2 regions of the uncultured Agathobaculum sp. genome follow, and region 1 is predicted to be linked to the other one. Evidence: predicted binding sites of a transcription regulator. Region 1 holds the regulator's gene; the other holds the start of a gene.

Region 1 (11,307 bases):
GATAGAGTGAATAGTTGAATAGCAAGCATAGGAAAAGAGTACCCTTTTCCGTATTTTCGCCCTCTCGCCTGCGGCGTATCGGTTGAAAATTGCTTGTTGGGAAGTGTCCCAAACCCTCTGAAAATTCTCTCAAAGATTATCCGTCTTGATAAGGGGGATTTGTTGCGTTTCTTCCCTCACTATATACAACACCGGACAATGCGGTTTTGCCAAAGTTTTTGAGAAATTTTTTCGAGAAAATGCAAAAAACCGCTGCGACTTTGGAGTTGCAGCGGTTTTCATGGGCTATGTAGTCGTCTTGCGTTTTTCGTTTAGAGAAAGCGAAATTTGAACAGGCTTTCAATCAGCTTTGTTTGGATATAGTCCTCTATGTCTGAGTTAGAATTTCCAAAAGAACGGGCGCGGTAGCGGATATATCCGGCGTAGTGGGAAAGTACGGCATGAACCGCTTCCGGCTCTCCACTGGTAGCTTGTACGATTGTTTCATAGGGGAGAAGTTTTCTATTCCTCATGCGCCGCTTCCCCCATTTCCGTTTGAAGCTGCCGCAGGGATTTGCGGATATGATAGCCCGCCGCGCTGCGGCTGCATTGATAGCGTCTGCCGATTTCATGCTGTGGAACACGCTGGAAAAAGGACAAGTAAATCATTTCCTGTTCCTGCCGCGGCAATCGGGAAAGGGCTTTTGCAAGCAAGCCATTATAAAATATGACTGTATCGCCGCAGAAGGACACAGGGTATTCTTCGTATTGCTCTGGTGCTTTGAAATACTCGTCCTCGGTAGCAAATGGATAGTGCTTTTCTTCTGCAAGGTATTCGAGGGATATTTCATGCTTTTGCTTTCGTCCTGCTGTCCTTGCTGCCGTAATCGCCGCATGATGAATGACGATCTTGCAGAAAGCGTGAAATGTGTATTCAATATGCTCTTTGTATTCTTTTGTGCAATTCAAAATAATCCCCCTTTCCTCTCACGAAAGATAGCAGTTGCTCCAATAATTTAAGAAATGGAGTTGCCTAATTTCTCCGCTTCCTCAAGCTGTTCCGACTTGCTCAAAATATCCCCAATGTCCATATTGCCGCCGGCATACACAACGCCGATATTTTTCCACCCCAGATGGGAAGTCAATCCCTCATAGAAAGCCCGAACAGGGGCAAAGTTGCTCTCGGTATTTCCTTCCGCAGCCATAAGCAGGACGCAATCTTTCTTTGGGTTTTCATAGTTCGGCGTTAATTCCGCTACGGCAAACAGGCGGTCAAAAGCACTCTTTAGTTGACCGCTAATCCCCCAATAATACATAGGGGAAGCTAACACGACAACATCCGCATTTCGGTACGCCGGATAGATTTGTGTCATGTCATCTTTCTGAACGCATGGACAGGCTTCATCCTTTCCGCCTTTGCAGCAGCCCAAGCAGCCATGAATATCCATTTTCTGCAAATCAAAACAGGTTACTTCGTGTCCTGCTGCCTCTGCTCCCTTGGTAAAACGCTTAATCAATTCTTTGGTGTTCCCAGTAGGGCGGGGGCTTCCGTTCAAGATACATATTTTTTTGCTCATGTGATTTACACCTCCAAAAGTTTATGCTATAATTATAGCAACACATACCCTAAAAATAAAGTACGCACATTTTTGTTAGATACTAACCTAAAGGAGAGTGTAAATGTTCAAGGACTATATTGAAAAATCCAACTTTGAAGATACTGGATTTAGCTATGCCCTGTCGCTGATTAGTGGGAAATATAAAATGGTAATCCTGTACTGTCTGATGGAGTTTGAAATCGTAAGGTACAATGAATTGAAGCGGTACATCAAATCCATTTCGCATAAGACTTTAAGCACTTCCCTAAAGGAATTAGAAAAGGACGATTTGATAATCCGAAAAGAATACCCGCAAATCCCCCCAAAGGTGGAGTATAGTTTATCAGACAAAGGGCAATCGCTTATGAAAATATTAGACCAATTATGTGTATGGGGAGAAGAACACAAGGGCAAGTAGAGTAGCAAAGCCAGAAACAGCCGTCAAGGATAAACTTCACGCTTCGCGTCCTTGACGGCTGTTTCTGTCCTTGCTTGTGAGTAATCAAGAGGGCGAAAGCAGTAAACCGCTTTCGCCCTCAATTTATCATAGTCTATGTTCGCATTTAGGGGTAAAAATCCTTTGATTTTATGCAGCTTTGAGCGTGCAAAACAGAGGTGGGTAAGGGTTTTATACTCGCACCCTCGAAAATGGCGTTCTATTGCGTAACAGAACGAAAAAGACGAGCAAGAAACAATCGCTTCTTGCTCGTCTTTCTTCTACACTCCGTATGGCAGCTACCCTGTTTCAGTTTGTGGTTGATACTGTTTTATGCGTAGCTACCTTATTGGCCGTTTCTTTTTTATTCTTCTGTTGTACTGACCAAGTGGCACAGTGTCATCAAGCTATCGGACAGATGGACATTTTCCACTGGTACTCCCAAGCCGCCCAAGTGGAGATCTTCTCCCGTGAAGTTCCACAAGCCACGGATGCCTTGATCGACCAGTTCCCGCGCAATTTCAGGCGCATTTTTCCGCGGGATGGTGAGAACCGCCACATCCGGCTTGTGCGCTGCGATAAACGACGGTAAATCATCGCTGCTGCGCACGGAATACCCGCCAAATGCTTTTCCTTTCAGTTCAGGATTGGCATCAAACGCGCAAAGCAGCTTAAAGCCGCTGGCGGAAAAATCAAAGTTATTGAGCAGCGCCCGGCCCAGATTGCCGGCGCCCAGCAAAATCGCTGTGCGGCCTGCACGGAGGCCGAGAATAGACCCCAATTCCTCCATCAGCTTATCAATATTGTAGCCATAGCCCTGCTGTCCGAAGCCACCGAAACAGTTAAAATCCTGCCGGATTTGTGAAGCCGTTAATCCCATGCGCTCTGCCAGCGCACGCGAGGAGATGCGCTGCACACCTTCAGCCTTCAGTTCACAGATATTCCGGTAATAGCGCGGCAACCGCTGAATGACCGCTTTGGAAACCTCTTGCTTTCGTTCCACAGGCTCTCTCCTTCTTCCTTAAATTGCGATATGCAACAATTACAGCTTCGCGATGGTATCCAGCACGTAATCCGTAAATTCCTGTGCAGTCGCGCCGGTATCCCGACCGGTAACGACCACTTTTTTCTCTTCAAACATGCAGATATCCAGTGCACGGTCGAGCTTTTTCGCCAGTTCGATCTCGCCGATATGCTCCAGCAGCATGACCGATGCACGCAGCACGGACGACGGGTCAGCGTACTTTGCACGGCCTTCCTGCACCATGCGCGGTGCCGAACCGTGGATCGCCTCGAACATCGCGTAACGCTTACCAATGTTCGCCGAACCTGCCGTACCGACGCCGCCCTGAATCTCAGCGGCCTCATCGGTGATGATATCGCCGTACAGGTTGGGCAGCACGACCACCTTAAAGTCGCGACGGCGCTTGTCGTCCAGCAGCTTTGCGGTCATGATGTCGATATACCAGTCGTCGAACTCGACTTCCGGATACTCCTTTGCGACCTTCTGGCAGGTATCGAGGAACTTGCCGTCAGTCGTTTTGATGATATTCGCCTTGGTGACGCAGGAAACGCGGTTCTTGCCGGTCTTACGTGCATAGTCGAATGCCAGACGGGCAATACGCTCGCAGCCCTGCGAGGTGGCAACCGTGAAATCCAGGAACAGGTCATCGTCGATCTGCATGCCCTGCGAACCGACAGCATACCCGCCTTCGGTGTTTTCACGATAGAACGTCCAGTCGATGCCAAGTTCAGGCACCTTGACCGGGCGCACGTTGGCAAACAGGTCGAGCGCCTTGCGCATCGCCACGTTTGCAGACTCCACATTCGGCCACGGATCGCCCTTGCGCGGGGTCGTGGTCGGCCCCTTCAGAATCGCATGGCACTGCTTGAGCTCTTCCATCACATCGGGCGGGATCGCGCAGCCAAGCTCGGCACGGCGCTCGATGGTCAGACCGTCGATCACGCGGAACTCCACTTTGCCTACTTTCACCTTGTCCGCCAGCAGTGTCTCCAGCGCGTGCTGCGCCATGCCGGTGATCATCGGGCCGATGCCGTCGCCGCCGCATACGCCGATGACAAGCTTATCGAGTTTGGAATAATCAATAAAGTCGTCCTGCGCCTTCATATCCGCAATACGCTTGCGCTGGCTTTCGACGACTGCTTCAAACTGATCCAGGATCTTCTGGTCGATAGACATAGTTCTGTCCTCCCACTGAATTGATATTATTTTAACAAAAATTTCGTCTACTGTCAAGAAAGCAAGTCAGAGAGGGCAAGTCCTGTCCTCTCTGGCCTGTCTATTGTTTTACTGCGCGTTCTGCTTGGCGTAGTTGAGCGTGCCGCCCGCGAGCAGCGCGCCGCGCTGGCGGTCGGAAACCTCGCAGTCCGCCTTGAACGTTCTGCCGCCGCACACAATAGTGACCTGCTGGCCATTTTTCATTTCTTCCAGCACATTCGGCAGAGAAATCTCATCCAACAGGCTGATTTCGTCATAATCTGCCGGGTTTGCAAAGGTCAGCGGCAGGATGCCGGAGTTGACCAGATTTGCCTTGTGGATGCGTGCAAACGACTTGCACAGCACCGCCTTCACACCCAGATACAGCGGAACGAGCGCCGCGTGCTCACGCGACGAACCCTGACCATAGTTTGCGCCGCCTACGATGATGCCGCCGCCCTGCTCCTTGCAGCGTGCCGGGAACTCCGGGTCAACATTGATGAAGCAGTAGTTGGAATAATACGGCACATTCGAGCGATACGGCAGCAGCTTTGCTCCTGCCGGCAGGATGTGGTCGGTCGTGATGTTGTCCTCGGTCTTGAGCACGACCTTGCCCGTATAGCTTGCTTCCAGCGCCTTACCCAGCGGGAACGGCTTGATGTTGGGGCCGCGCACGACCTCCACCTCGTCCGGATTTTCCGCAGGCTTTACGATCAGATTATCGTTGATGACAAAGTGCTCGGGCATCTGGATTTCCGGCATCTCGCCCAGCGTGCGCGGGTCGGTCAGCACGCCAGCCAGCGCGCTCGCCGCCGCAACTTCAGGCGACACCAGATAGATCTGCGCGTCCTGCGTGCCCGAACGGCCCTCAAAATTGCGGTTGAAGGTGCGCAGGGAGACACCTGCGGACTCCGGCGACTGGCCCATGCCGATGCAGGGGCCGCAGGCGCATTCCAGAATGCGTGCCCCCGCGGAAATGATGTCTGCCAGCGCACCGTTCTGCGCGAGCATATTGAACACCTGCTTAGAACCCGGGCTGATGGTCAGCGAAACGTCCGGATGAACGGCCTTGCCCTTCAAAATGGCCGCGACCTTCATCATATCGTAATAAGAAGAGTTGGTGCACGAGCCAATGCAGCACTGATTGACCTTGATTGCACCGATCTCGGACACCTTCTTTACGTTGTCCGGCATATGCGGCATCGCGGCCAGCGGCTCAAGCGCGGACAGATCGACCGTATACTCCTCGTCGTAAACCGCATCCGGGTCGGAGGACAGCTCTACCCATACATCGCCGCGCCCTTGCGCCTCAAGGAACTTTTTTGTCTCCTCGTCGGACGGAAAAATCGAAGTCGTCGCGCCCAGCTCCGCGCCCATGTTCGTGATGGTCGCGCGCTCCGGTACGGACAGGGTCTTGACGCCTTCGCCTGCGTACTCCACGATCTTGCCGACGCCGCCCTTGACGGTCATCTGGCACAGCACGTCCAGAATAACATCCTTCGCCGACACCCACGGAGACAGCTTGCCCGTCAGATTGACACGTACCATCTTAGGCATCGGGATGTAATATGCACCGCCGCCCATCGCGACCGCAACATCCAGACCGCCCGCGCCAAATGCAAGCATGCCAATGCCGCCGCCGGTCGGGGTGTGGCTGTCCGAGCCGATCAGCGTCTTGCCCGGCGCGCCGAAGCGCTCGAGGTGCACCTGATGGCAGATACCGTTGCCCGCCTTGGAATAGTAGATACCGTGCTTTTTCGCGACCGAGCCGATATATTTGTGGTCGTCCGCGTTTTCGAAGCCGGACTGCAGGGTGTTGTGGTCAATGTAGGCAACCGACCGCTCGGTCTTGACCTGATCGACGCCCATCGCCTCGAATTGCAGATAGGCCATCGTGCCGGTCGCGTCCTGCGTCAGCGTCTGGTCGATCTTGAGGCCGATTTCCTGCCCCTGTACCATCTCGCCGTCCACCAGATGCGCTTTCAGGATTTTCTGCGCAATTGTCATACCCATTTGTGTTTCCTTCGCTCCTTTATGTCCCACACGCGCGGCGTTTTCTGCGCCCCGCGCCCCATCCCGATGCAGGGACGGGCGGTTGCGGCTTCCACAGCCTTCTCCACGGCGCGCAAAACGCGCCGTGCCCAAAAACAAAACAGAAGTGGCCTTTGCAGCGCAAAGACCACTTCTATTTTACAACAATATGCCTGTTTTGAAAAGCCCTTTTCCCCTATCGCTTTTCACAAATATTCTCACCGATCTCCGCAGTGGCGAAAGCATTTTGCAAGGTCGTGCCTGTGTTGCCTGCAAGATACTCGAAATACGCCTGACTGCCGATCATCGCAGCATTGTCACCGCACAGATTCAGCGGCGGCAGATACAGCTGGGTATGCGTGCGTTTTGCCATCTCACCGAGCGCTGCGCGCAGGAAAGAGTTTGCCGCCACACCGCCCGCGCATACCACGCGCCGCGCGTGCGTCTGATGGACTGCCTGCTCCAGCCGCGGTACCAACGTGCGCACGACCGCCGCGCAGAACGAAGCTGCCAAATCGTTTTTGTCAATCGCCTCGCCCTTCTGCTCGGCATTGTGCGCAAGGTTAATAACTGCTGTTTTTAACCCGGAGAAAGAAAAATCGAGCGGCGCGTCCTTGATGTGCGAATCCGGCAGCTTGTAGCGTGTCGGATCGCCCTCCTGCGCAAGCTTGTCGATTTTCGGCCCGCCCGGATAGCCCACGCCGAGCACGCGCGCGACCTTATCGAAGGCCTCACCCGCCGCGTCGTCCCGCGTACCGCCAAGGATATCAAAATCCGTATAATCGCGCACCATGACAATCTCACTGTGCCCGCCCGACGCAATCAGCGTCAAAAACGGCGGCTTGAGATCGGGATACGCCAAATAAGTCGCCGCGATATGCCCGCGAATGTGATGCACCGGAATAAACGGCTTGTTCAGCGCAAAAGCCAGCGACTTGCCGAAATTTGCACCGACCAGCAGCGCGCCAATCAAGCCCGGCGCACAGGTCGCCGCGACTGCGTCCACCTCATGTTTGTCCATCTTAGCGTCCGACAGCGCCTGCTCGGTCACGCGCACGACCGCCTCCATATGGCGGCGCGAGGCAATTTCCGGCACCACGCCACCGTACAGCGCGTGCGTTTCGATCTGCGTATCCACCACACTGGAAAGAATGTTCCGTCCGTCCTCGATGACGGCTGCTGCCGTTTCATCACAGGAGGACTCGATAGCCAAAATTCTCATGCGTTGATAACCACCCGTCAAAATGAATATGTCACAAAAAGCAGCACCCGAATCACCGCTGCGATCGGCAGCAGCAACGCGCCGCTTAGGCTCACCTGCAGGCGCACAACCTGCGCTTTTGGATCTCCGCCGCCCTGTACTGCGCGCAGCGCATCGCACAGCGCATGGGCGAACACACAGGCACACATCACCGTTCCGATCAGGCAAAACGCCAGAAACACAATCATGCCTGACCCTCCTCGACCGAAAGCGTTTTTTCAAAACAGCGGCAGTTTTCCGCGCCTGCGGGACTGCCGTAGTAGGCTATTTCGCGGAAGCCCAGCTTATGATACAGCGCCGCCGAATCATCGGTCGTGCGGGCGGTCTCCAAAATTGCGCGTGCATAACCATGTGCGGCAGCATCCTGCTCCAGCGCACGAATCAGCGCACTGGCAACGCCCTTCCGCCGGAAAGCTGGAGAAACGAAAATGCGCTTGATTTCCGCGGTTTCCGCGTCGATTTTTTTCCACGCGCCGCAGCCTGCCGCCTTGCCATCCACGCAAGCCACCATGCGCGCATCCAGCAAGTGCGGGTCGTTGTATTTGGCATAACGTCGATGCACTTCACCCACTACTTGAAAATAGTACTCGTCCAGCTGCTGCACGAGCGCCAGAAAATCCGCGTTTTCCGCGTCAACAAACCGAATCTCTATGCGTATCACTCCTTCAGAAACAGGGTCATCAGCACCGCATCCTCAGTCGGCACAGTGTAAAAATTCTTACGCACGCCAACACGAACAAAGCCCGCGCTCTCATACAGCGCAATCGCGGGCACATTGGATGCACGCACTTCGAGCGTGACAAATGCCAGTGCCTGCGCACGCGCCTCGTCAGTCAGTTCCGCAATCAGCGCGCGAGCGATGCCCTGCCTGCGGCAGTCCGGCGACACCGCAACATTGGTGATGTATCCTTCATCCAGCACGGTCTGACAGCCGACATAGCCGACTGCCTGTCCGTCCCGCTCGGCCACGAGGAAAATGCCCTTGCCAAGCTCCTCCCGCAGCATTTTTTCGCTCCAAGGCGCGTGAAAGCACGCGTTTTCGATTGCTTCCAGTGCCGTCAGATGGCGCTCCGCCATCGGTACGACCGTCATGCGCCGAGTCTCCCGATGATGCTGCGCACGCCCTCGTCGATCTCAGATGCCGCGCGGCGGTAAGTGTCAAGGTCGCCGCCAAACGGGTCGGATACGTCGCGCTGGGTCAGCGTGAACACCTTGTCCGCGCAGTCCGGGAACAATTCGCATACGCGGTCGTAATGTGCGCCCGTCATGCACACCAAATAGCGCGCGCTTTGCGCCATCTCGTGCGTCAGCACACGCGAACGGTGCGCGGAAATATCCGCGCCCAGTTCCTTTGCCGCTGTCACAGCGTTGTCCGACGCAGGCAGACCGTCCTGCGTGAACAGCCCAGCGGACGCGGCGGCAAGTCCGGTCTGCTCCTCGCCGCCATGCGCACGGAACAGCCCCTCTGCCATCGGAGAACGGCAGGTGTTGCCCGTGCAAATAAAGATGATTGTATCCATCCAAATTCTCTCCTGTCAGGTTCCAACAAAATTATTTTGTGTCGTACCAACTGTGCCCCGCCTTGGCTTCCGCAACCAGCGGCGCATCCATTGCGAATGCCGCTTCCATCTCCTCACGCAGCAGCTGCATGGCCGTCTCCTGCTCGGATTTAGGCGCTTCCAGAATCAACTCGTCGTGCACCTGCAAAATCAAGCGGCTTTCCAGCCCCTCCCGCAGCAGGCGGTCGCGCACGCGAATCATCGCAATTTTGATGATATCCGCCGCCGTGCCCTGAATGGGCGTGTTCATCGCTACACGCTCACCGAATGAGCGGATGTTAAAGTTGCGGCTTTGCAGCTCAGGTAATGCGCGGCGACGGCCAAACAGTGTGGTCACATAGCCGTTTTCCTTAGCACTCGCCTTGATATCGTCCATATATTTGGCAACGCCCGGATAGGTGGCCAAATAAGTGCGGATGAACTCACCCGCCTCCTTGCGGGTCACGCCGATATCCTGTGCCAGCGAAAAATCCGAAATGCCGTACACAATGCCAAAGTTGACCGCTTTGCACGAGGAGCGCATCTGCGGCGTGACCTCCTCCAGCGGCACATGATACACCTTGGCTGCGGTCGCGGCGTGAATGTCCTGCCCCGAGCGGAACGCTTCGATCATGTGCGCATCCTGCGAGATATGCGCGAGCACACGCAGCTCAATCTGTGAATAGTCTGCGTCGATCAGCACATGGTCGTCGTCCGGCGCGACAAACATGCGGCGCAGCTCACGCCCCAACTCGGTACGCACCGGAATATTCTGCAAATTGGGATCGGTCGAAGACAGGCGTCCGGTTGCGGTGACGGTCTGCTGGAAATGCGTGTGGATACGGCCGTCCTTGGGGCTGATGACCTTGAGAAGCCCCTCGACATAGGTGCTCTTCAGCTTGCTCAGCTGACGGTACTCCAGAATGCGCGGCACGATCGGGTGATCGCCCGCGATGCGCTCGAGCACTTCCACATTGGTCGAATACCCGGTCTTGGTCTTTTTCGGCGCGGGAAGATGCAGCTTTTCAAACAGCACCTCACCCAGCTGTTTGGGACTGTTGATGTTAAACTCACCGTCCGCATCGTGATAAATCTGCTGGGTCAATTCGCGGATGCGCGCATCCAGCTTGTCCCCGAAAGCGCGGAGTGCGTCCGGCTCGACCGCACAGCCGAGCACCTCCATCTCCGCCAGCACGCGCAAGAGCGGCAGCTCAATTTCATAATATAATTTGCGCATACCCAGCTGTTCAATCTGCTCCGCCGCCTCCGCATAAATCGCGCGGATCGCTACCGCATGCTGCGCACAGGCCGCAGCGGTCGCGTCCTGTCCGCCGAGCGGCGAGACCGCCGACGGGTCATCCAGATCGAGCGCAGGCAGTTCGGTGTTACAATAAGCCAGCGCCACGCGCGGCAGATCATAGCCCGACTGCGTCGGATCGAGCACATACGCCGCGATGCAGGTGTCAAACCGAATGCCATCGGGCGCGATACCGCGCGTGAGCAGCGCAGCCGCAACCGGCTTGGCATCGTGCAGCACCAGCTCGATCGAGCCGTCAAACAGGCGGCGCAGCAGGTCGTCCCACTCGTTTTCCGCAAAATCATCTGCAAACAGCACGGATGCCGTTTCCCCATCCAATAAACAAGCCGCGCGCAGCGTCTCGCCCAGCACAGCAAATACCCGATCGGTCGCGGTCTGCGCATCGAGCAGGGCAAACGCTTCCGCTGCCTGCGTCACGCGCCGCACCTGTACCTCGGGCAGCCGCGGTGCAGCCTGTTCGCCGCTCAAATTCAGCCGTTTGATGAAATTCTTAAATTCCAGCCGCGTCAGCAAGTCATATAGCGACGCTTCATCAGGCTGAGCTTCGGGCAGGTTTTCCACATCCAGTTCGAGCGGCGCATTGCGGTCGATCGTTGCCAGCCAATAGCTGTCCCGTGCGGACTGCTCGCCCGCCTCCAGCTTGGTGCGCGCGCCTTTCTTGATGCGCGCATCGTCCAGATGCGCGTATACGCCGTCGAGCGAACCAAAGTCGTGCAGCAGCTGCATCGCGGTCTTTTCCCCAATGCCCGGCACGCCCGGAATGTTATCCGACGAATCACCCATCAATGCTTTGAGGTCGATGAGGTAAATCGGGTCAAACCCGTATTTTTCGCGGAATTTCTCGGTATCGTAGCTGTCGTAAGTGGTCTGCCCCATTTTGGTCGTCACGAGCCGCACCGTTGTGCCGCCGCCGACCAGCTGCAAGCTG
Region 2 (11,307 bases), on a different contig from region 1:
CTATCCGCCGCTGGTAACGCCGCTGAGCCAGATGGTTGGCGTACAGGCCACGGTAAACGTGCTGCTGGGTGAACGGTATAAGTCCATCGGTAAGGAAATCAAAAGCTATATCAAGGGCGAATACGGTAAAGCCCCCGGCACGATCAATCCGGAGCTGGCGAAAAAAGTGCTCGGCGGCGAGCAGCCCATGACCGGCCGCTTTGCGGAGACGCTGGCGCCGGAATACGAGGAAGCCAAGGCGCACCTTGGCAGCATGGCGCGCTGCGAGGAGGACGTGCTGTCCTATATCGCCTTCCCGCAGCAGGCGGAGCAGTATTTTCAGCGCCGCGAGAACACATTCACCGCAAGCTACACGATTAAGGAGGTCGGCTGATCATGGTTCAGGATCCGCTCAGCCTGATAGACGCGCTGATGGTCGCACTGTCCGGCTTTGTCATTGTATTCATCATGCTGGCGCTGCTCTGGGGCATCATTGCCGTGGTATCCCGCGCAGTTTCCAGCGTGGAGCACCGTCCGGCGGCCGCGCCGGCCCCGGCGCCCATGCCTGCACCCGCCCCTGCCGCACCGGCAGCTGCCGCGCCCGCGGCGGCCCAGCCTGCGCCGCAGGTTGTGCTGGAAGGCATCGACGAGACGCAAGCGGCTTGCGTCATGGCGATTGTCAGCCATGAGACGGGTATTCCGCTCGATCAGCTTGTGTTCAAATCCATTAAGGCGGTTTAAGGGGGAAGCAAACGATGAAATATATGGTTACGCTGAACGGAAAACAGTATGAAGTAGAAGTGGAAAAAGGTTCGGTCAGTGCGGTAGCTGTTGGGAACGCACCCGCAGCACCGGCAGCACCCGCTGCACCTGCCGCAGCACCGGCGGCGAAATCGGCTCCGGCAGCAGCCCCGGCACCTGCCGCACCGGCAGGCGGCGAGATCGTATCCGCGCCGATGCCCGGCACGATCCTGGATGTACGCTGTGCGGCAGGACAGGCCGTTAAGGCAGGCGATGTGCTGTTCATTCTGGAAGCCATGAAAATGGAAAACGAAATCTGTGCGCCGCATGATGGTACGGTAGGTTCGGTCAGCGTACAGAAGGGCGCGACGGTAGAAACCGGCGCGGTGCTCTGCACGATGTAACGGGAGGCGCACGGATATGCAATTTTCGTTTATCGAAGCGCTGGGAGAGATCCTGTCGGGTTCGGGTTTTGCCGCATTGGCGGACGATCCGCGCAGCCTGATTATGATCCTGATCTCCTTTGTGCTGCTTTATTTGGGTATTGGCAAGAAATTTGAGCCGTTGCTGCTGATTCCGATTGCATTCGGTATGCTGCTGGCAAACTTTCCGATCACAGGCTTACTCAACGCGCCGACCGCAACCTCTAGTCCGGGTATGCTGTGGGTGTTCTATCAGGGCGTTGAGCATGCGATCTATCCGTCGATCATTTTCCTTGGCATCGGTGCGATGACTGACTTCGGCCCGCTGATTGCGCGCCCCTCTTCGCTGCTGCTGGGTGCGGCAGCACAGCTGGGTATCTTCGCCGCGTTCCTGCTGGCTTTGGCGCTCGGCTTCCCGGGTGCGGTAGCTGCGGCCATTGGCATCATCGGCGGTGCGGATGGCCCGACGGCGATTCTGGTCGCTTCGCGTCTGGCGCGCGATTATCTGCCCGCCATCGCCATTGCCGCGTACTCGTATATGGCGCTCATTCCGATGATCCAGCCGCCGCTCATGCGCTTGCTGACCACAAAGGAAGAGCGCGAGATCAAGATGGAGCAGCTCCGTCCAGTTTCCAAGATCGAGAAGATCGTATTCCCCATCGCGGTTGCGACGGTCGTTATCCTGCTGATTCCGGATACGGCGCCGCTGATTGGTATGCTGATGCTGGGTAACCTGCTGCGTGAATGCGGCGTGACCGAGCGTTTGTCCGATACCGCACAGAACGCGCTGTGCAACATCGTGACGATCTTCCTCGGCCTGTCGGTCGGCTGCAAGGCGGTTGCCAGCACGTTCCTGACGTGGGACACCATCAAGATCATCATTCTTGGCCTGATTGCGTTTATGTTCTCCACCATCGGCGGCCTGATCTTCGGCAAGATTATGTGCAAGCTGACCGGCGGCAAGGTCAATCCGTTGATTGGTTCGGCAGGCGTATCTGCGGTTCCGATGGCGGCGCGCGTGTCGCAGGTGGAAGGGCAGAAGGCCAATCCGGCCAACTTCCTGCTGATGCACGCCATGGGTCCGAATGTGGCCGGCGTAATCGGTTCTGCCGTGGCTGCGGGCTTTATGCTCAAGGTTTTCGGTGCATAAAATAGCGTTCGAAAAAAGCGAAAGGGCGTCGGTTATCCGACGTCCTTTTTCTTTTTGTCCTCTTGGGTGTTGTATCAAAAGCAGGAAGGAACCGCCCGATTATTGACAAAAAAGTCAGAAATGCTATAATAAAAGCAAGAAATGAACGGGTGGTCTTTATTGTGCAGGTATTAAAGGATGAGCTTCGGCATAAGATTTTGTTGGAAGCACAGCATTTGTTTTTGCAGCGGGGCTATGACCGCACTTCTCTGCAAATGATTGCGGATAAGGTCAATATTAGTAAGAGCAACTTGTATCATTACTTTAAGAACAAAGAGGAATTGTTTTACGAATTGACCGACGGTGCGGCAGCAGGTCTGAAAAAGCTGATTCTGCGGTTTAAGGATAAGCGTTTCGATCCGCGTACCGGTCAGCGCGAATATCAGGTGCTGCTGACAGAAGAGGTCATTTCGCTGTTGTTGGCGGAAAAGTACGGTCTGCTGCTCATTATGGAGCAGTCTCACGGCACGCGGTATGAGGATCTTCGCAAAAGCATGATCGATATGCTGGCGGCCAAGACTGCGCCGCTACTGGCGGACGAGGACAATAGTCTGCTGATCGCGCAGATCATGGCCCGCAACCTGATCGACGGCACAGTACAGATTCTTAAAAACCGTGTTCGGCCGCGTGAGGTACGCATGAATCTCAATCGGCTGGTGGAATATCATACCAATGGCATCAATGCGCTGCTCAAGTAAGAGCAGCGCATTGTTTTTGCTTTTTCGATGACGCATGTGATTGCAGCGATACGACAAACCACAGAAGCCGCGTTCTATACGGTCTGAATGGCGCATAGACTGAGAGTAATGAAAGCGTCAACAGGTCAGGGGGGACGACGGTGAAAGGCTTACCAGAGGAGCGTACAATCCGGCTGGCACAATATATGATTCAGGAGGGAGCGACGGTACGGCAGACTGCGGCGCAATTTGGCGTGTCCAAATCAACGGTACATAAGGATATTACCACACGCCTGAAAAAGCTCAATGCGGTGCTGTACGAGCAAGTACAGGCCGTTTTGCAAACGAATAAGGAGGAGCGGCATATTCGCGGCGGTATGGCAACGCGGGAGAAATATCGGGCGCAGGCTGCGAGTGAGCAGACCAGAAGGATGGCATCAAAAAACAGCCATCCCTGAGAAGTGGGATGGCTGTAGAGTGCTGGTATTAGAGCAGCTTGAGTTCTTGCGCACAGGACGCACATACGTTTTTACCCTTGTAATGGATGATATCCTTTGCGTTACCGCAGAAGATGCAGGACGGCTCATATTTCTTCAGAACAATCTGATCGCCGTCTACGTAAATCTCCAGGGCATCCTTGACATCTATGTTCATCGTACGGCGCAATTCGATAGGCAGTACGATACGGCCAAGTTCATCCACTTTTCGGACAATACCGGTAGACTTCATGTGTGAAACACTCCTTCATTTCTTTTCAGTCGAATCTTGTATCACCAAAACCCCGCTGGGGGAGCTTGGACAGAGAGGGGGATTGTGCGGATGCTATCCGCCATTTGGGTTGCATTTCTGGTTTTGGCGCTGATTTGCGGCGCGTTCACCGGAAGACTGGATGCCGTGACGACAGCGGTCGGCACCGGGGCCGGGGAAGCGGTCACACTCATCATCAGCATTGCCGGCCTGATGTGCTTCTGGAGCGGCATTATGGAGTTGGTACAGGCTTCCGGCCTAGCGGAAAAGCTGTCCCGTATGTTGATGCCGTTGCTGCGTCCGCTGTTTGGAAAAGCATCGGCAGACCGTGAAGCCATGGAGGCAGTCAGCGCGAATGTTGCGGCAAACCTGTTGGGGCTATCCAATGCGGCCACACCACTCGGTCTACGTGCCGCAGATCGGCTCTATACGTTGGAGGGGCGACGCGGTTCGCCGGATACCGTCTTGACATTGATTACCTTGAACACTGCATCCATCCAGTTGATTCCTTCTACTGTGGCGGCTGTACGGGCAGCTTGCGGCGCTTCATCGCCGTTTGACATCATGCTGCCGGTTTGGGGCGCGTCCATTTTTTCAGTGGCGGTGGTGCTGCTCAGCGGAAGACTGATGCGGCCCTGGTTCCGTGCGGAAAAATAGAAGGAAATGTTTGGTTGGATTACAATTTGTATTATTACATAAAGCGGACACAAAAGATGTCGAATTACCTGTTATTTCCAAAATTATTTTCCAAAATTTGAAATTAACGTCAAAAATGATGGAAAGGAGCGCGTAGAAAAGTTGTGCAGGCAACACTGATCCCGCTGCTGCTCGCAGCAATTGGCTTATACGCATTGTATAAACAGGTGGATGTGTTCCCGGTATTCCTGCGCGGGGCACAAAAAGGGTTGCACACAGCTGTGAGCATTTTGCCTACGCTGGTGGGGATGCTGACCGTAGTCTACATGCTGCGGGCATCCGGTGCAATTGATTTGGCGGCGGGATGGCTTGCACCGCTGTTTGGTGCATTTGGCATTCCCAAAGACTGCGTGGCGCTGGCTTTGCTCAAACCGATCAGCGGCGGCGGAGGCCTTGCGCTGGGCAGTGAGCTGATTGGGCGATATGGGCCGGACAGCTATATTGGCCGGGTTGCAGCAGTGATGCTGGGTGCCTCTGAAACCAGTTTTTATACCATCAGCATTTATGGTGGACACTTGGGATTAAAGAAAATGCGCTACGCTATTCCGGCCGCATTATGTGCGGATTTGGCAGCTTTTGCCGCCTCAGCCGCATTGGTAAAATGTTATTTCCCAGATATTTAATATTATATCCTGTTTGTTCGAGAAATGCCATAGATTGCTGCAAAATTTGTTGATTTTGCCAAACAAATGTTAGAAGAAAACGATAAATGTGGATAAACCAACAAAAAAATCGAAAGAAAAAAGAGGCTACTGTGCGTTTTGCACAGTAGCCTCTGCTTGTATAAACAGGTTACTTCACGATTTCCTTGCCGTATTCGTCGTATTCGAAGAAGCCCTTGCCGGTCTTGACGCCCAGCCAGCCAGCGCGAACCATCTTGCGCATCAGCGGATGCGGACGGTACTTCGGGTCGCCGGTCTCACGGTACAGGGTCTCCATGATCGCCAGGTTAACGTCGTGGCCAACCAGGTCAGCGGTGTGGAGCGGGCCGGACTTCATGCCAGCGCCCAGCTGCATTGCGATATCGACGTCTGCCGGGGAAGTAATGCCATCCGCAACGATGCCCATAGCTTCGTTCATCATCGGGATCAGGATGCGGTTTACAACAAAGCCCGGGCCTTCCTGTACAGCAACCGGGGTCTTGCCCAGAGAAGCCATCAGATCAAATGCGGTCTTGAAGGTTTCATCCGAAGTCTGGATCGCACGGGTTACCTCAACCAGCTTCATGATCTGGGCCGGGTTGAAGAAGTGGCAGCCGATGACCTTATCCGAACGCTTGACGGAAGCCGCCAGCTCGGTCGGGGACAGAGCAGAGGTGTTGGTTGCGAAAATGGTGTGTGCCGGGCAGATCTCATCCAGCTCAGCCAGCAGTTCTTTCTTCAGATCCATGCGCTCGAGGATAACTTCCATAACGAAGTCAGCATCAGCAGCAGCCTTGCGGTCAACAGAGGTCTTAAGACCAGCCAGCAGCTCGTTCTTGTGCTCCTCGGTGATCTTCTCCTTCTTTACCATGAAGGACAGGTCATTGGTGATCGTCTTGACACCGCGATCGAGGAACTCCTGCTTGATGTCAATCATGGTGACATCGTGACCGTTGGTCAGGAATACTTCTGCAATGCGCGCACCCATGTTGCCGGCGCCGAATACACAAACTTTCATGATATTATAACCTCTCTCTCACTCTTATCAATTCACAAAAACGCTTACTTGTTCTTGAATTCCTTTGCAGGCTTCTCCTTGTTCTTGTCGAGGAAGTAAGCCATGCCGTACTTCTGATCCTCGGTAGCGAAGCACTGACCGAATACGTTGCCCTCGAACTTCAGAGCGGAATTCAGGTCAGTCTGCATGCCGACATTGATGGCTTCCTTGCACAGAGCAACCGCAATCGGAGCCTGGGACGCGATCTCTTCTGCCAGCTTCATGGCTTCGTCCATCAGGTTTTCCAGCGGATATACGTAGTTGACCAGACCCATCTCAAGCGCCTGCTGAGCGGTGTAGTTGCCGCGAGCCGTGTAGATCAGCTCCTTGGCCTTGCCCAGACCAACGATGCGAGCCAGACGCTGGGTGCCGCCGCAGCCCGGGGTGATGCCCAGACCAACTTCCGGCTGGCCGAACAGTGCATTGTCGGATGCCAGACGGATGTCACAGCTCATTGCCAGCTCGCAGCCGCCGCCGAGGCAGAAGCCGTTGATCGCTGCAATGACCGGGCGCTTGAAGTTCTCAATCTTCCAGCAGACACGGTTGGAGTCGTTGCCGAAGAACTTGCCTTCTTCAACCGTCATGGTGGACATCTGCGCGATGTCAGCGCCAGCGACGAAGGAGTTGACCGTCTTGCCCTTCTTGTTAACGGTGGAGGAGCCGGTCAGGATTACGCAGTAAACGTCGTCCATTTTGCCGACTTCGTCAAACGCCTCTTCCAGCTGCGCATACATGTCGGTGGAAAGCGCGTTCATCGCCTTCATGTGCTCGATCTTGACGACCGCTACATGGCCTTTTTTCTCAACTACTACATCAGTCATTGATAAAGACTTCCTTTCAATCATTCTGACGAACCGGTATCCGTCAGAGCTGTGCAGCCTGACGGATACTCGTTCAAATTACAGGAATCAATGCGGAGAGGGTGCGAAAAGCTGTCTGCCGGTGATTACTTGCAGAGCTCGTCGCGCTCTACGATCAGCGCTTCGCCCATGCCGCCGCCGATGCACATGGTGGCAAGGCCGATGGTCAGGTCGCGCTTGATCATCTCGTGGAGCAGGGTGGTGGTGATACGGCAGCCTGCTGCACCGATCGGGTGACCCAGAGCGATTGCACCGCCGTTGACGTTGACCTTATCCATGTCGAAGCCGAGCTCGCGGTTAACCGCAGCAGCCTGCGCAGCAAACGCCTCGTTGGACTCGACCAGGTCGAGGTCAGCAACGGTCAGACCAGCGCGCTTCAGAGCCTGACGGGTGGACTCGATCGGGCCGATGCCCATGATAGCCGGATCGCAGCCGACAGAGCCGAAGGAGCGGATCTTAGCCAGCGGCTTGAGGCCGTGTGCCTTGACGAAATCCTCAGACGCGATGATCATCGCTGCGCCTGCATCGTTGATGCCGGAAGCGTTGCCTGCGGTAACCGTGCCGTCCTTCTTGAAGGCCGGGCGCAGCTTTGCCAGACCCTCGAGAGTGGTCTGCGGACGGCAGTGCTCGTCGGTATCAAAGATAATGGTTTCTTTCTTCTTCTTGACCTCGATCGGAACGATCTCGTCCTTGAAGCGGCCGTCTGCGATCGCCTTGGCAGCCTTCATCTGGGACTCATAGCCGATCTGGTCCTGCATCTCGCGGGTGATGCCGTACTTCTCGGCAACGTTTTCCGCGGTGATGCCCATGTGATACTGGTTAAATACGTCGAATACGCCGTCGTAAACCATCATATCAACGAACTTCACGTCGTTCATGCGAGCGCCCCAGCGCATGTTGCGGGAGATATACGGTGCGCCGGACATGGACTCGCAGCCGCCGACCAGCATCATCTGATCCTCGCCGGAGCGGATGATCTGAGAGCCCAGAGAGATCGCACGCATAGAGGATGCGCAAACCTTGTTGAGGGTCATGGCAGGGGTCTCAAGCGGCATGCCGATACCGAGAGATACCTGACGGGCTACGTTCTGACCAACGCCGCCCTGCAATACCTGACCGAACAGGCATTCGTCGATAGCGGCCTTGTCAACGCCAGCGCGTTCAACAGCAGCGTTGGCAGCAGCAATACCGAGCTGAGCGGCAGGTACGTCGCGGAGGGTGCCGCCATAAGTGCCGATAGCGGTACGGGCAGCGGAACAGATGTAAACGTTCATTTGGCTGTTACTCCTTTTCTTCTCTGGCACCGGACGCACCGGTGCAGTTTGGTGTCTCTTTCGAGTTCGTTAATATTTTATCAAAAGTGTGGAGAATTGCAAGGGGTTTTACGAAAGTTTGTTAAACGATTAACAATATACCCAACATCTGCACAACACTCACACAGAAAAAATCGGAACTTAATCGTTCGCCAAGCCCATCAGCTCGTCGCGGAAGATGCGGGCGTCCATCAGCTTGATCGAGCCGTCCGGCTGGTAAGCAATCTTGGGCTCGAATTCCATCTGGTCGAGCACCTGTGTCTGCAGGTCGATGCCCGGCGCGATCTCAATGAGGGTGACGCCTTCCGGACGCAGCTCGAACACGGCGCGCTCGGTGATGTACAGGACAGGCTGGTGCACTTCGTTGGCGTAATCGCCGGAGAAGGTGATGTGCTCCACCTGATTGACGAACTTCTTCTTCGCGCCTTCCTGCGTGATGACAAGCTTGCCGTCCTCGCAGGCGGTCTTGAGGCCCTTGGCGGTGAAGGTGCCGCAGTAAACGACCTTCTTTGCGTTCTGTGTGATGTCGATGAAGCCGCCTGCACCGGCCAGACGGGTGCCGAACTTGGAAACGTTCAGGTCGCCGTTGGGTGCAGTCTCAGCAAGGCCGAGGAACGCAACATCAAGGCCACCGCCCTGATAGAAGTCAAACTGTACATTGTGCGGGATGATGCACATGGCGTTGGCAGCCGCGCCGAACTGGGTGCCGCCGTAGGGCACGCCTGCGATCGAGCCAGCCTCAACGGTCAGGGTCATCTTGTCTGAGATACCCTCTTCCGCCGCGACGTTCGCGATCTTCTCCGGTGCGCCGGTACCGAGGTTGACAATCGCGTCCTGCGGCAGCTCCATCGCTGCACGGCGGGCGATGATCTTCTTAGCATCCATCGGGATGGGCGGGATTGCGTCCACCGGGATGCGGAATTCGCCGGTCAGCGCGCCGTCGTACGGCATGCCGAGGCACTGCATATTCTCTTCGTCCGAGCCGACAACGACCGAGTCAACATAGATGCCCGGGATGGCAACCAGCTTCGGGTCGAGCGAGCCGCCCTGTACGATCTTTTCGACCTGTACAATAACCTTGCCGCCCGAGTTCTTGCACGCCTGTGCCATAGCCGTAACGTCCAGCGGGCCGATCTCTCTATGTACGGTGCAGTTGCCGTATTCGTCGCAGTAGGACGCGCGCAGGAAAACTACGTTGATCGGGAAGCCCTTGTACAGCAGGCGATCCTGACCCTCGATGTTGACGATCTTGACCAGATCTTCCTTGGTCACGTCATTGAGCTTGCCGCCGCCGTTGCGCGGGTCGGCAAAGGTCTTCAGACCAACGTGGGTGATGGTGCCGATGTTGTGCGCAGCGATATCGCGATACATGTGCGAAATAACGCCCTGCGGCAGGTTGTAGGCTTCGATCTTGTTGTTCAGTGCCAGTTCGCCCAGACGCGGTGCGCGGTCCCAGTGGCCGCCGATGACGCGCTTGACCATGCCCTCATGGCCGTAGTGGTCGCCGCCGGTGCCGTCGCGGTGGCCCTGACCGGCTGCAAAGAACAGGGTCAGGTTGTTCGGATGGCCGGTCTCAAGGAAACGCTTCTCCAGCGCCTTGGACAGGGTTTCCGGGCAGGCACAGCTGACAAAGCCGCCGGTGGCGATCGTGTCGCCGTCCTGAACCTTGAGCGCGGCCTCCTCCGCCGAGATAATGCTTACTTTCTTCATGTTCTATCATCCTCCTCAGAATAACGGGCGCTTGACGCGGCCGTTCAATCTACGCGAGTTGCCGGATCGTCCGGATGGCTTCCTCGATGCCGTCGGCCGAGTCGATGATGATGCGGTGGTCCGCGTCGATCTCCTCGTACAGATAGGGGCAGCCGGTGCAGCCGCGGATAATCAGCAGTGCGTCGTAATGGACGCCGTCCTCCGGATAGGAAAATGCGGCGACGTCCGCAAGGGAGGTGCGCACGGTTTGATAGACTTCTCCGCGGTCATAGCGCGGATTACAGCCGCCGCAGAATTTAACAGTGCAGCGCAGCATGGTGCGTTGAGCCTCCTTTGGCTGAAGTGAAATTGCAAACATAGGCACCCACGGGTGCTCCATGAGTGCCTATGCAATGCTCAGAGATTACTGGATACGAGCAATCTTCTTCGCCAGTTCCTTCTTCATTTCCAGATTGGACTGACGGGCAATCATGATGCGCTGAGCCTGGGGCGAACCTGCGCCATGCATGGACTCCGGCAGGTAGCCGACAGCAGCAGTGCCCATCGTCATATTTTCAATCAAACGCAGTACGCGCATGCGGTCCTCGGTCGGAACGGAAGCTACGCCCTTGAGGTACTTCTCAATGTAGGGCTTGAGAACCGGGTTGCGGTAGTCGGCCTCAGAAGGCTGGGTCACCATCAGGCCACCTGCCAAATCCTGCGCCAGACGCGCGATCTCGTACGGGAAGCGGGTGACGTTCTGCTTGCAGACGTTCGCCAGCAGCAGGTCGATCAGGTAGTTGCCCGCCTTGGTCTTGGTGCCCTGCGAAGAGCACGCTATGCCGCAGCAGTACAGGGTCTCGTTCAGGTGGGTCATTTCGATCAGCTTATCCTTGACGTGGGATGCCTTGGCAGAGCCAGCCATCTCGCCCGCCAGTGCAGTCGCGCCGATCAGCACGTCGCCAACGCCGACCTTGCAGCCGCCGTAGGACTGACGATGATAGCCAGCGAAACGCTCAACGATCATGCCGGCGAACTTCACTTCGCCGTTGAGGAAGATGCGGTCGTTCGGAACGAACACATGGTCAAAGATGACCAGCACTTCGTGACCGCCGTAAACCTTGTTGCCCACGTCGATGTCGTTGTACTCTTCGGTCTTGCGGGTGTCGCAGGACTGACGGCCGTAGATCAGCGTGATGCCTTCGGAGTCGGTCGGAACCGCAAAGGAGATTGCGTAATCCTCGTCGCCCTCGCGCATGGAGATGGTCGGCATAACCAGCACTTCGTGAGAGTTTA

The links. Region 1 encodes Rex, which represses fermentation and respiration genes when NADH is low (regulators of the CRP and FNR family bind a similar motif). Its sites were predicted from a motif close to ATTGTTAANNNNTTAACAAT; they were not measured.
Region 2: the regulator Rex is predicted to act here: its motif matches at 8,401-8,420, upstream of ABGT74_RS08515 (acetyl-CoA C-acetyltransferase).

The regions. Positions count from the first base shown of each region.
Region 1 is NZ_CAWVCU010000001.1:479-11,785, forward strand. It holds gene ABGT74_RS00010 (helix-turn-helix domain-containing protein) at 312-512, opposite strand; gene ABGT74_RS00015 (sigma-70 family RNA polymerase sigma factor) at 502-948, opposite strand; gene ABGT74_RS00020 (NAD(P)H-dependent oxidoreductase) at 996-1,556, opposite strand; gene ABGT74_RS00025 (helix-turn-helix domain-containing protein) at 1,660-1,995, shown strand; gene ABGT74_RS00030 (redox-sensing transcriptional repressor Rex) at 2,378-3,016, opposite strand; gene ABGT74_RS00035 (isocitrate/isopropylmalate family dehydrogenase) at 3,056-4,213, opposite strand; gene ABGT74_RS00040 (aconitate hydratase) at 4,322-6,244, opposite strand; gene tsaD (tRNA (adenosine(37)-N6)-threonylcarbamoyltransferase complex transferase subunit TsaD) at 6,459-7,484, opposite strand; gene ABGT74_RS00050 (hypothetical protein) at 7,502-7,711, opposite strand; gene ABGT74_RS00055 (GNAT family N-acetyltransferase) at 7,708-8,184, opposite strand; gene rimI (ribosomal protein S18-alanine N-acetyltransferase) at 8,181-8,615, opposite strand; gene ABGT74_RS00065 (low molecular weight protein arginine phosphatase) at 8,612-9,043, opposite strand; gene polA (DNA polymerase I) at 9,075-11,307, opposite strand, start outside.
Region 2 is NZ_CAWVCU010000094.1:1,548-12,854, forward strand. It holds gene ABGT74_RS08460 (pyruvate carboxylase subunit B) at 1-373, shown strand, start outside; gene ABGT74_RS08465 (OadG family transporter subunit) at 376-720, shown strand; gene ABGT74_RS08470 (biotin/lipoyl-containing protein) at 735-1,124, shown strand; gene ABGT74_RS08475 (sodium ion-translocating decarboxylase subunit beta) at 1,141-2,292, shown strand; gene ABGT74_RS08480 (TetR/AcrR family transcriptional regulator) at 2,454-3,029, shown strand; gene ABGT74_RS08485 (sporulation transcriptional regulator SpoIIID) at 3,170-3,466, shown strand; gene ABGT74_RS08490 (AbrB/MazE/SpoVT family DNA-binding domain-containing protein) at 3,495-3,737, opposite strand; gene ABGT74_RS08495 (nucleoside recognition domain-containing protein) at 3,828-4,412, shown strand; gene ABGT74_RS08500 (nucleoside recognition domain-containing protein) at 4,556-5,074, shown strand; gene ABGT74_RS08505 (3-hydroxyacyl-CoA dehydrogenase NAD-binding domain-containing protein) at 5,244-6,113, opposite strand; gene ABGT74_RS08510 (enoyl-CoA hydratase-related protein) at 6,155-6,970, opposite strand; gene ABGT74_RS08515 (acetyl-CoA C-acetyltransferase) at 7,096-8,283, opposite strand; gene ABGT74_RS08520 (CoA-transferase) at 8,464-10,032, opposite strand; gene ABGT74_RS08525 (hypothetical protein) at 10,082-10,348, opposite strand; gene ABGT74_RS08530 (4-hydroxyphenylacetate 3-hydroxylase family protein) at 10,436-11,307, opposite strand, start outside.